2 regions of the Caulobacter sp. GW456-12-1-14-TSB4 genome follow, and region 2 is predicted to be linked to the other one. Evidence: riboswitches for the same ligand, from Rfam matches in the RefSeq annotation. Region 2 holds a riboswitch; the other holds the start of a gene.
What was found. A riboswitch is a leader RNA that binds a small molecule or an ion and turns the genes downstream of it on or off. The one in region 2 is predicted to bind cobalamin.
Positions count from the first base shown of each region.

Region 1: linked by a shared signal. The riboswitch ahead of metE (5-methyltetrahydropteroyltriglutamate--homocysteine S-methyltransferase) and the one ahead of AC07YH_RS02425 (TonB-dependent receptor plug domain-containing protein) in region 2 are both predicted to bind cobalamin.

Region 1 is NZ_JBWKZF010000001.1:38,810-43,016, reverse strand. It holds gene nhaA (Na+/H+ antiporter NhaA) at 1-642, opposite strand, end outside; gene AC07YH_RS00210 (DUF5690 family protein) at 644-1,933, opposite strand; cobalamin riboswitch at 2,077-2,304, shown strand; gene metE (5-methyltetrahydropteroyltriglutamate--homocysteine S-methyltransferase) at 2,424-4,207, shown strand, end outside.
Region 2 is NZ_JBWKZF010000002.1:89,612-93,818, forward strand. It holds gene AC07YH_RS02415 (MFS transporter) at 1-579, opposite strand, end outside; partial or broken gene AC07YH_RS02420 (hypothetical protein) at 1,028-1,098, shown strand; cobalamin riboswitch at 1,410-1,612, shown strand; gene AC07YH_RS02425 (TonB-dependent receptor plug domain-containing protein) at 1,791-3,770, shown strand; gene AC07YH_RS02430 (PepSY domain-containing protein) at 3,773-4,207, shown strand, end outside.

The DNA.
Region 1 (4,207 bases), on a different contig from region 2:
CGCGCCCAGCAGCAGATAGGGCCACAGCGTCAACACCTTCAGCCGGTTGAGGGCGATCAGGACCAGCAGCACGATCCCGGCGCCGGCCAGGGCCAGCAGGTGCAGCTGCGCGGTGTAGAACAGGGCGATGATCACGATGGCCGCCAGGTCGTCCATGATGGCGATGGCGGTCAGGAACACCTTCAGCGACGTCGGCACGCGCGGGCCCATCAGGGCCAGGACCCCTAAGGCGAAGGCGATGTCGGTGGCCGACGGGATGGCCCAGCCGGCGATGCTGTCGGGATGCTTGAGATTGAAGGCCAGGTAGATCGCCGCCGGCAGGATCACCCCGCCCAGGGCCGCCGCGCCGGGCAGCAGCACGTCCGCGGGCTTGGACAGCTGGCCGTCCAGCACCTCGCGCTTGATCTCCAGGCCCACCAGCAGGAAGAACAGCGCCATCAGGCCGTCGTTGATCCAGTGCTGAGCGCCCATCGGCCCCAGCTTCTGGTGCAGGGCGTGGAAATAGGCCTCAGACAGCGGCGAGTTGGCGACGATCAGAGCCAGGGCGGCGGCGCCCATCAGTACATAGCCGCCGGCTGCCTCGTCTTTCAGGAACGCGAAGAGCGCGCGGCGCGCGCGCAGGCTGATCTTACGCAGAGCCATGTCAGAGCCTCGACAGAAGACGGTGGGCGAAGAACAGGCCGATGAAGCCCAGGCCGCAGGCGACATAGGCCCCGACCGCCAGGAACTGGCCCCAGGCGATGTCGAAGTGGCCGAAGGACTTCACCAGCAGCAGCGAGATGCTGCCGACATAGCCGAACGAGTCCGCCACATAGATCAGGAAGCCCGCCGTGCCGACCTTGCCGGTGGCGGCGATCATCCGGTCGAACAGCATGGCGTTGAACGGTGTGTAGCCCATGTAGAGGCCCGCGCCGGCCAGGATCATCCACCAGACGGGGCTGAGCACATGCAGTTGAAACGCCAGGGTCGAGGCGCCCAACAGCACAAAACCCAGCGCCACGAAGCCGATGTTGAAGGCCACCGCCCGGCGATTGTCCCTGACGCCCATCAGGGCGGCCAGGCCGATCAGCACGATGGCCGCCACCGGCAGCTCCGACAGGGTGAAGATCGCCGCGGCGTTCTTGAAGCCCAGCTCGGTCCAGATCTCGGCCGAGAAGTTGTCGCGGAAATCGCGCAGGGCGGTCAGCATCACATAGACCGCGATCAGCAGTACCAGGGCCGGGGCGTGGGCGGCGAAGAGCGCGATGCGGTCCTGGCGGCTCATCGGCGCGCGGCGCACCCGCTCGGCCTCGTCGGCGGCGCTGGGCGGCGGGAGTTGGGCCAGGGCGACCACGGCGATCAGCAACAGCGGCGTGAACACCAGGCCCGAGACGGCCGGCATCCACTTCTCGTCGACATGGGCCAGCAGCAGCATCTTGCCGACCGACTTGGCCACGCCCGACGACAGGATGAAGCTGGCGCACAGCATGGCCCCCAGCACCTCGGTCAGGCGGCGGCCCTCCAGGAATCCGAACACCAGGCCCCAGATCATCCCAAGGCACAGGCCGTTCAGGTACATGGCCATCGGCCCGATCACCGTCGGCAGGGTCCCGAACAGCAGCAGCGCCATCTGCGCCCCGAAGATCAGGGTCAGGATGGCCATGGCCCGGTGGTTGGCCCGCATCTCGGAGATCACCTTGACCCCGATGAACTTGGCGGTGGCGTAGCCGGCGACCTGGGCGATGACGAGGGCGATCTTGAAGTCGATCGCGAACGGCCAGCCGTCCGGGTGGTCATAGGCGGCGGCCGTGAATGGCTTGCGATAGCCGAACATGGCGAAATAGACGGCGAACGACGACAGGCCGCCATAGAGGGCGAACACCCAGGGCGGGGCTGAGGCCAGGAAGCGCGTGACCGCGCTTGGCGGGGCGATCGGATCGGCCTTTGCGGTCATGAGAGCCCTTCGCTGCCTGACTCTCAGCTATCCCGCTTCGTTCGGCCGGTGCAATCGATAGCGGACGAGGACTGATCGTTCCGCTGCCTCTACATCATATAAAGATATCTTTATATCCTTCTTGACGCCCGCGCCGTTCCAGCGCCTATTGCCCGCGTCGTGGTCTGCGGGCGTTCGCGCCCGGAGCTAAGAGGGAAGTCGGTGAGGGCGTGAAACCCCGAATCCGGCGCTGCCCCCGCAACTGTGAGCGGCGAGCCGCTGTCCGTTACGTGTCACTGACGCGCCGAAGCTGGTTCGGCGGCGTGTCGGGAAGGCCAGGGCAGGGGTGACGACCCGTGAGCCAGGAGACCTGCCTCGACAGATAACGTCCTCCGGCGGGGTGTCCGGTCTGGTCGCATGCTTTACGGCGTGACCGGACCCTCATCCGTGCGCGCTTGTCCGCGCGCGCCCCGATCAGCCTCGCCACAACACCGGCAGAGGCTTTTCAAGAATGACCGTCACCGTCGCCACACTCGGCTTCCCCCGCATTGGTCCCAAGCGCGAGCTGAAGACCGCCCTCGAACGCTACTGGTCCGGCCACAGCGATCCGGCCGCGCTGCTGGCCGTCGCCGCCGAGCTGCGCGCCAAGACCTGGGGCCGTCAGCTCGCCCTGGGCGCGGATCATGTGCCGTCCAATGACTTCTCGTTCTACGATCAGGTGCTAGACACCAGCGTCCTCGTGGGCGCGATCCCGGCGCTCTACGGTTGGACCGGCGGTGAGGTGTCGCTGGACACCTATTTCGCCATGGCGCGCGGCAGCCAGGGCGTCGAGCTGGCCGCTTGCGGCCATGACCACGGGACGAAGACCGGCGTCCCGGCGCAGGAAATGACCAAGTGGTTCGACACCAACTACCACTACCTGGCGCCAGAGGTGTCACGTGGCCAGGCCTTCGCCCTGTCCTCGACCAAGCCCATCGACGAGTTCCTGGAGGCCAGATCGCAGGGCGTCCACACTCGTCCGGTGCTGCTCGGTCCGGTGACGTTCCTGAAGCTGGCCAAGACCAAGGACGCTGACTTCGCGCGGCTGTCGCTGCTGTCGGCCCTGTTGCCGGTCTATGCGCAGGTGTTGCAGCGCCTGGCCGAGGCCGGCGCCGACTGGGTGCAGATCGACGAGCCGTGCCTTGCTCTGGACCTCACCGACTTCGAACGCGGGGAGCTGCGCCGGGCCTATGGCGCCCTGACCCATGCCGCGCCCGACCTGCGCCTGATGCTGACCAGCTATTTCGGCGGCTATGGCGAAAACCTGTCGACGGCCGTGAACCTGCCGGTCGCCGGCGTCCATCTGGACCTCGTCCGCGCGCCGCAGGAGCTGGAGGCCGCCCTGGCCGCCAGTCGCGAGAGCCTGGTCCTGTCGCTGGGCGTGATCGACGGCCGCAACGTCTGGCGCGCCGATCTGGAAAAGCTGCTGGACCGCCTGGAGCCCGTCGTCGCCCAGCGCGGCGCGGACCGCATCGTCCTGGCCCCGTCGTGTTCCCTGCTGCACACGCCGATCGACCTGGCCCTGGAGACCGCGATCGATCCCGAGGTCCGCCAGTGGCTGGCCTTCGCCGTCCAGAAGATCGAGGAGCTGGCCGTGCTGGCCAAGGCGCTGAACGCTGGCCGCGCCAGCGTCGCCGCTGAACTGGCCGCCAGCTCTGAAGCCGCCCAGGTCCGCCGCGTCTCGCCGAAGATCCACGACCCGGCCGTCGCCGCGCGCGTCTCGGCCACGACCGAGGCCATGGCCCGCCGCAACGCCGCGTTCGACCGCCGCCGCGCCCAGCAACTGGACCTGCCGGCCTTCCCGACCACGACCATCGGCTCGTTCCCGCAGACCGAGGACGTCCGCAAGGCCCGCTCGGCCCACGGCAAGGGCGAGCTGACCGATGCGGCCTACGAGACCTTCCTTCGCGAGGAGACCGAGCGCGCCATCCGCTGGCAGGAAGAGGCCGGCCTCGACGTGCTGGTGCACGGCGAGTTCGAGCGCAACGACATGGTCCAGTATTTCGGCGAGCAGCTGTCGGGCTTCGTCTTCACCAAGTCCGCCTGGGTGCAGTCCTACGGCTCGCGCTGCGTGCGGCCGCCGATCCTGTTCGGCGACGTCTCGCGGCCCAAGGCGATGACGGTGGAATGGTGGCGCTACGCCCAGAGCCTGACCGAGCGGCCGGTGAAGGGCATGCTGACCGGTCCAGTGACGATCCTGAACTGGTCGTTCGTCCGCGACGATGTCCCGCGCGAACTGGCCTGTCGCCAGATCGC
Region 2 (4,207 bases):
GAGCAGGGCGATGATGAACCAGCCCATGGCCCGCACGCCCTCGGCATGCTCGGTCTTGAACACGCCGACCAGCAGCGGCGGCAGGCACAGGACCAGGATCATGCCGACGACATTGCCCGCCTGCCACCAGCCATAGACGCGCGAGCGCTGCTGGTAGTCGGAGGACAGCACCCCGCCCCAGGCGGTGTGCGACAACACGACCATCGAATAGCCGGCATAGGTGACCAGCAGCCAACCCCACAGATAGAAGGCGCTGGCGCCAGGCTGACCCATGAACAGGGCCAGAGCCCCGATGCCCACGACCGGCATGCCCGCCAGCAGCCAGGGCCTGAATCGGCCCAGCTTGGTCCGCGTCCGGTCCATGACCCCGCCGAGGAACGGGTCCAGAGTGATGTCGATCAGCCGCACGAACAGGAAGGCCGCGCCGACCGCGGCCAGCGACAGCCCGATGGTGCTGACGTAGAATTCCGGCAGATAGACCACCAGCGGCAGGCCCAGCGCCGCGATCGGGATGTTGGGCGAAGCGAAGGCCGCCAGGGCCCACGACGACACCCTCTGGGATGGATGGCGCTCGGACATCGATACTCCTCCCCGCGCTGTTGGTCGCGCTCGGACACTAAGGCCGCTGAACGGCCGTTTGAATGAGTGTGCGAGCATTGTCGGTCGAGCGCCAGCCTCTTCCTGAACCGGCGCGTGCGTTTGCACTTCACGCGGCAGGCCGCTGAAGATCAAGGAAAGGGACGCGGAGCGCCGGACAGCGTCCGGAGTGTGAGTAGTGAATACCGTTTCGACGAAGTCCGAACGCTCCGCGTGACCGTTTTCCGGAAGCGCGGCGTCCCGACGCTGTTCGCGCCTGTTCGCCCTTGAAGCCTCCGACGGGCGGGCCAGGCCGCGAAACCTGGTCCTGGGTGTCCGGGTTTCCCCGAACCTGTCGTCTCCTCGGCCCGACATCCCACGTCGTTTCTGTGTTCCAGGGCCGACCGCCGCTAGAGGGATGAGGTTGCGGAGCTTCCCCGCACCGACGAGCACACCCGCTCGATCACACCCCGCCGCCGCAACGGTCGCTGGCCATGCGCCCTTTCCTCGCGACGAGGTGGGGAGAGATTACGGCAGGTTTTCAGGCCGGGGATGGAAGGGCGTGAACGCCCGTTGAGCGCTCTAGAGCGTCACGCTGCCCATTCTTGTCATCCCGGAAAGCGCATAGCGCTTGTCCGGGACCCAGGGGCCAAGCCCCGTGCGGTTGCCCCTGAGTCCCGGCTCTCCGCTTCGCTGCGGCCGGGATGACAAGCTTTGTGTCTTTGAGAGAGGGGTTCAACGCCCGCACTCCGGCGGGATTTCCCCTCGCTCACCCCATTTGCCTTCCGCGCAACTTCCGCTATCAGCGTTCGTCGCGGCGCGCGTAGTGCGTCGCAACAATGACCGTGCTGGCGCCCGAGAGGGCTTAATAGGGAATGCAGTGCGGGGGCTTCGGCCCCCAAATCTGCGGCTGTCCCTGCAACTGTAAGCGGCGAGTTCTAGCGTCACATGCCACTGGGGTCCTCGGACCCTGGGAAGGCGGCGCCAAGAGCGATGACCCGTGAGCCAGGAGACCTGCCAGCATGGGTCGCTCTTGCCGTGGCCCAGGGGATGGCCAAGGCGCGGAACCCCGTCTGAGCGACGAGAAGCGGTGGAGAGCCGCTCGACCGGTACGGCCGGCGCTTCAACGCGTCCGCGCCGCCGGGCCGTCGACCCGTGGGCACCGCTCCCGGGAGGCTCTTCGCCATGTCGCACGGACGCACATGGGGGGCCTTATGCCTAAGACGATTTCGCACGCCGCCATCGCGGCGGCTCTACTGTTCCCGCTGGCCGCGCACGCCGCCGCCGACAACGATCCGGCCAACGCCATCGACCAGGTGGTGATCACCGCCAAGAGCCTGGAAGAAACCCTGCCTCAGGAGCTGTCGCGCTACGGCAGCGACGTGGCCATCGTCACCGCCGCGCAGATCAAGGACGGCGGCTTCGTCGATACCGTCCAGGCGCTGCAGACCCTGACGCCGGGCCTCTACATCGCGCCCAGCGCCGGCCCGTTCAGCTATGTCGACCTGTCGCTGCAGGGCTCGCGCACCCAGGACGTGCTGTGGACCGTCGATGGCGTGCGGATCAACAATCGCCTCTACAACTCGACCACGCCCGTCGACACCCTGCCGGCCAGCATGATCGAGCGCATCGAGGTGCTGAAAGGCGGGCAGGGGCTGTTCTACGGCACCCAGGCCTCGGCCGGCGTGATCAATGTCGTCACCCGCGCCTTCTCCGATACGACCAGCGGCGAGCTGACCATCGGCGGCGGTGAGAACAAGACCGTCCACGCCGACGGCTATGTCCGCGGCGCCTTTGGTCGCCACAAGTACGTCGTCTATGCCAACAAGGACGAGAGCGACGGCTTCGGGCAGTATGACGTCTTCCAGCCCAGCGCGACCGACCGCAAGCGCGGCTACGACGTCGTCACCCTGGGCGCCAAGTACGGCTTCGATTTCACGCCGGACCTGCGCCTGCAAGCCAACTGGCAGCACACCGACGCGCGCCTGGACAACCTGTCGCCGCGCCTGGTCCGCAAGAGCTACAACGACCGCGACGAGGACATCCTCAGCGCCCGCCTGGACTACACGCCCGACGGCCCGGCCCAGTTCTTCCTCAAGGGCTATCTGCACGACTGGGACACGACCTACGAGAACGTCCAGAACGGCGCGGCCGGCCCGGTCGTTGTCTATCCGGCCGGCACCTACTGGGGCTATCGCGACTACGGCGCCAGCGCGCTGGTGAAGCTGAACCTGAACAAGGGCTTCGAGTACGAGCTCGGCTACGACTTCCAGAACTTCAAGGGCCGCGACGAGGTGCTGCTGATCGAGGGCAAGACCGAGCAGGTCCATGCCGTGATCGCCCAGATCCGCACCACGCCGGACCTGATCCAGAACGCCCTGTTCACCGCCGGCGTCCGCTACAATCACGGCCAGGGTTCGGACACCACGGTGTGGACGCTCAGCGGCCGCTATGACGTGACGCCGTCGTTCTATGTCGAGGGCGTGGGCGGGACCTCGTTCCTGCTGCCCGACGCCGAGCAGCTGTTCGCCATCGACCCGGATTCCACCCACGGCAATCCGGACCTGAAGGCCGAACGCAGCAAGAACCTCAATGTCGCGGCCGGCGGCGTGCTGGGCGAGGCGGTGCGCTGGAAGCTGACCGGTTTCGCCCGCCGGATCGATAACCTGATCAGCGACGTCTACGACAACCCGGCCTATCCCGAAGGCCTCTATGTCAATGTCGCGGGCCAGGTGCGCGTCTCGGGCGCCGAGGCCGTGGTCCAGGCCCGGCTGAACGACGCCTTCAGCCTCAACGCCAGCTACACCCATACCAAGTCGCGCAACCAGGGCTCGGACCTGCAGCGCGACCGCACGCCGACCGACTTCGCCAAGGCCTCGCTGGACTTCGCCCCGACCGGCAAGCCGTACGGCGCGGATCTGTCGGCGACCTGGACCGGTGACGTCTGGCAGACGGTGTCGGGCTTTGGCCGCATCAACTATGGCGATGTCGTCGTGGTCGATCTGGCCGGGCACGTATTCCTGGACGGCGCGGCGCGTCACCATCGCCTGGGGCTGCGGCTGCAGAACCTGTTCGACAAGGACTACGCCGCGCGTCTCGGCTCAGCGGCCAAGGACGGGTCGACCAGCCGCTTCCTCTACCGGAACCTCGGCGTGCCGCGCACCGCGAGCGTCCGCTACAGCTACGCGTTCTGATCATGGGGGCGACGTTCAACTGGCGGCCCGCCTGGAAGGTCGGCAAGCGCTGGCTGTGGTTCGTCCACCGCTGGCTGGGCGTCGCCGCCTGCCTGCTGTTCGTGCTGTGGTTCGTCTCCGGCCTGACCATGATGTACGTGCGTTTCCCACATCTCGAAGAGGCCGAGCGGGTCGCGCACAGCGCGCCGATCGACTGGGGCAGGGTGCGGCTGGGTCCGTCGGTGGCGGTCGACAAGGCCGGCGCCAAGGCGTTCCCGGCCGACCTGACCTTGTCGATGTGGGGTGGCGAGCCGGTCTATCGCGTGGTCGAAGGCCGCAAGCGCGTCGGGGTCTCGGCGGTCGACGGCCGGGTGCTTGGCGCGGTCGACGCCGAGCGGGCCAAGGCCGTGGTCGCGGCCGCCTGGCCCGAGGCTTCGCCGCGCTTCCTGCGCACGCTC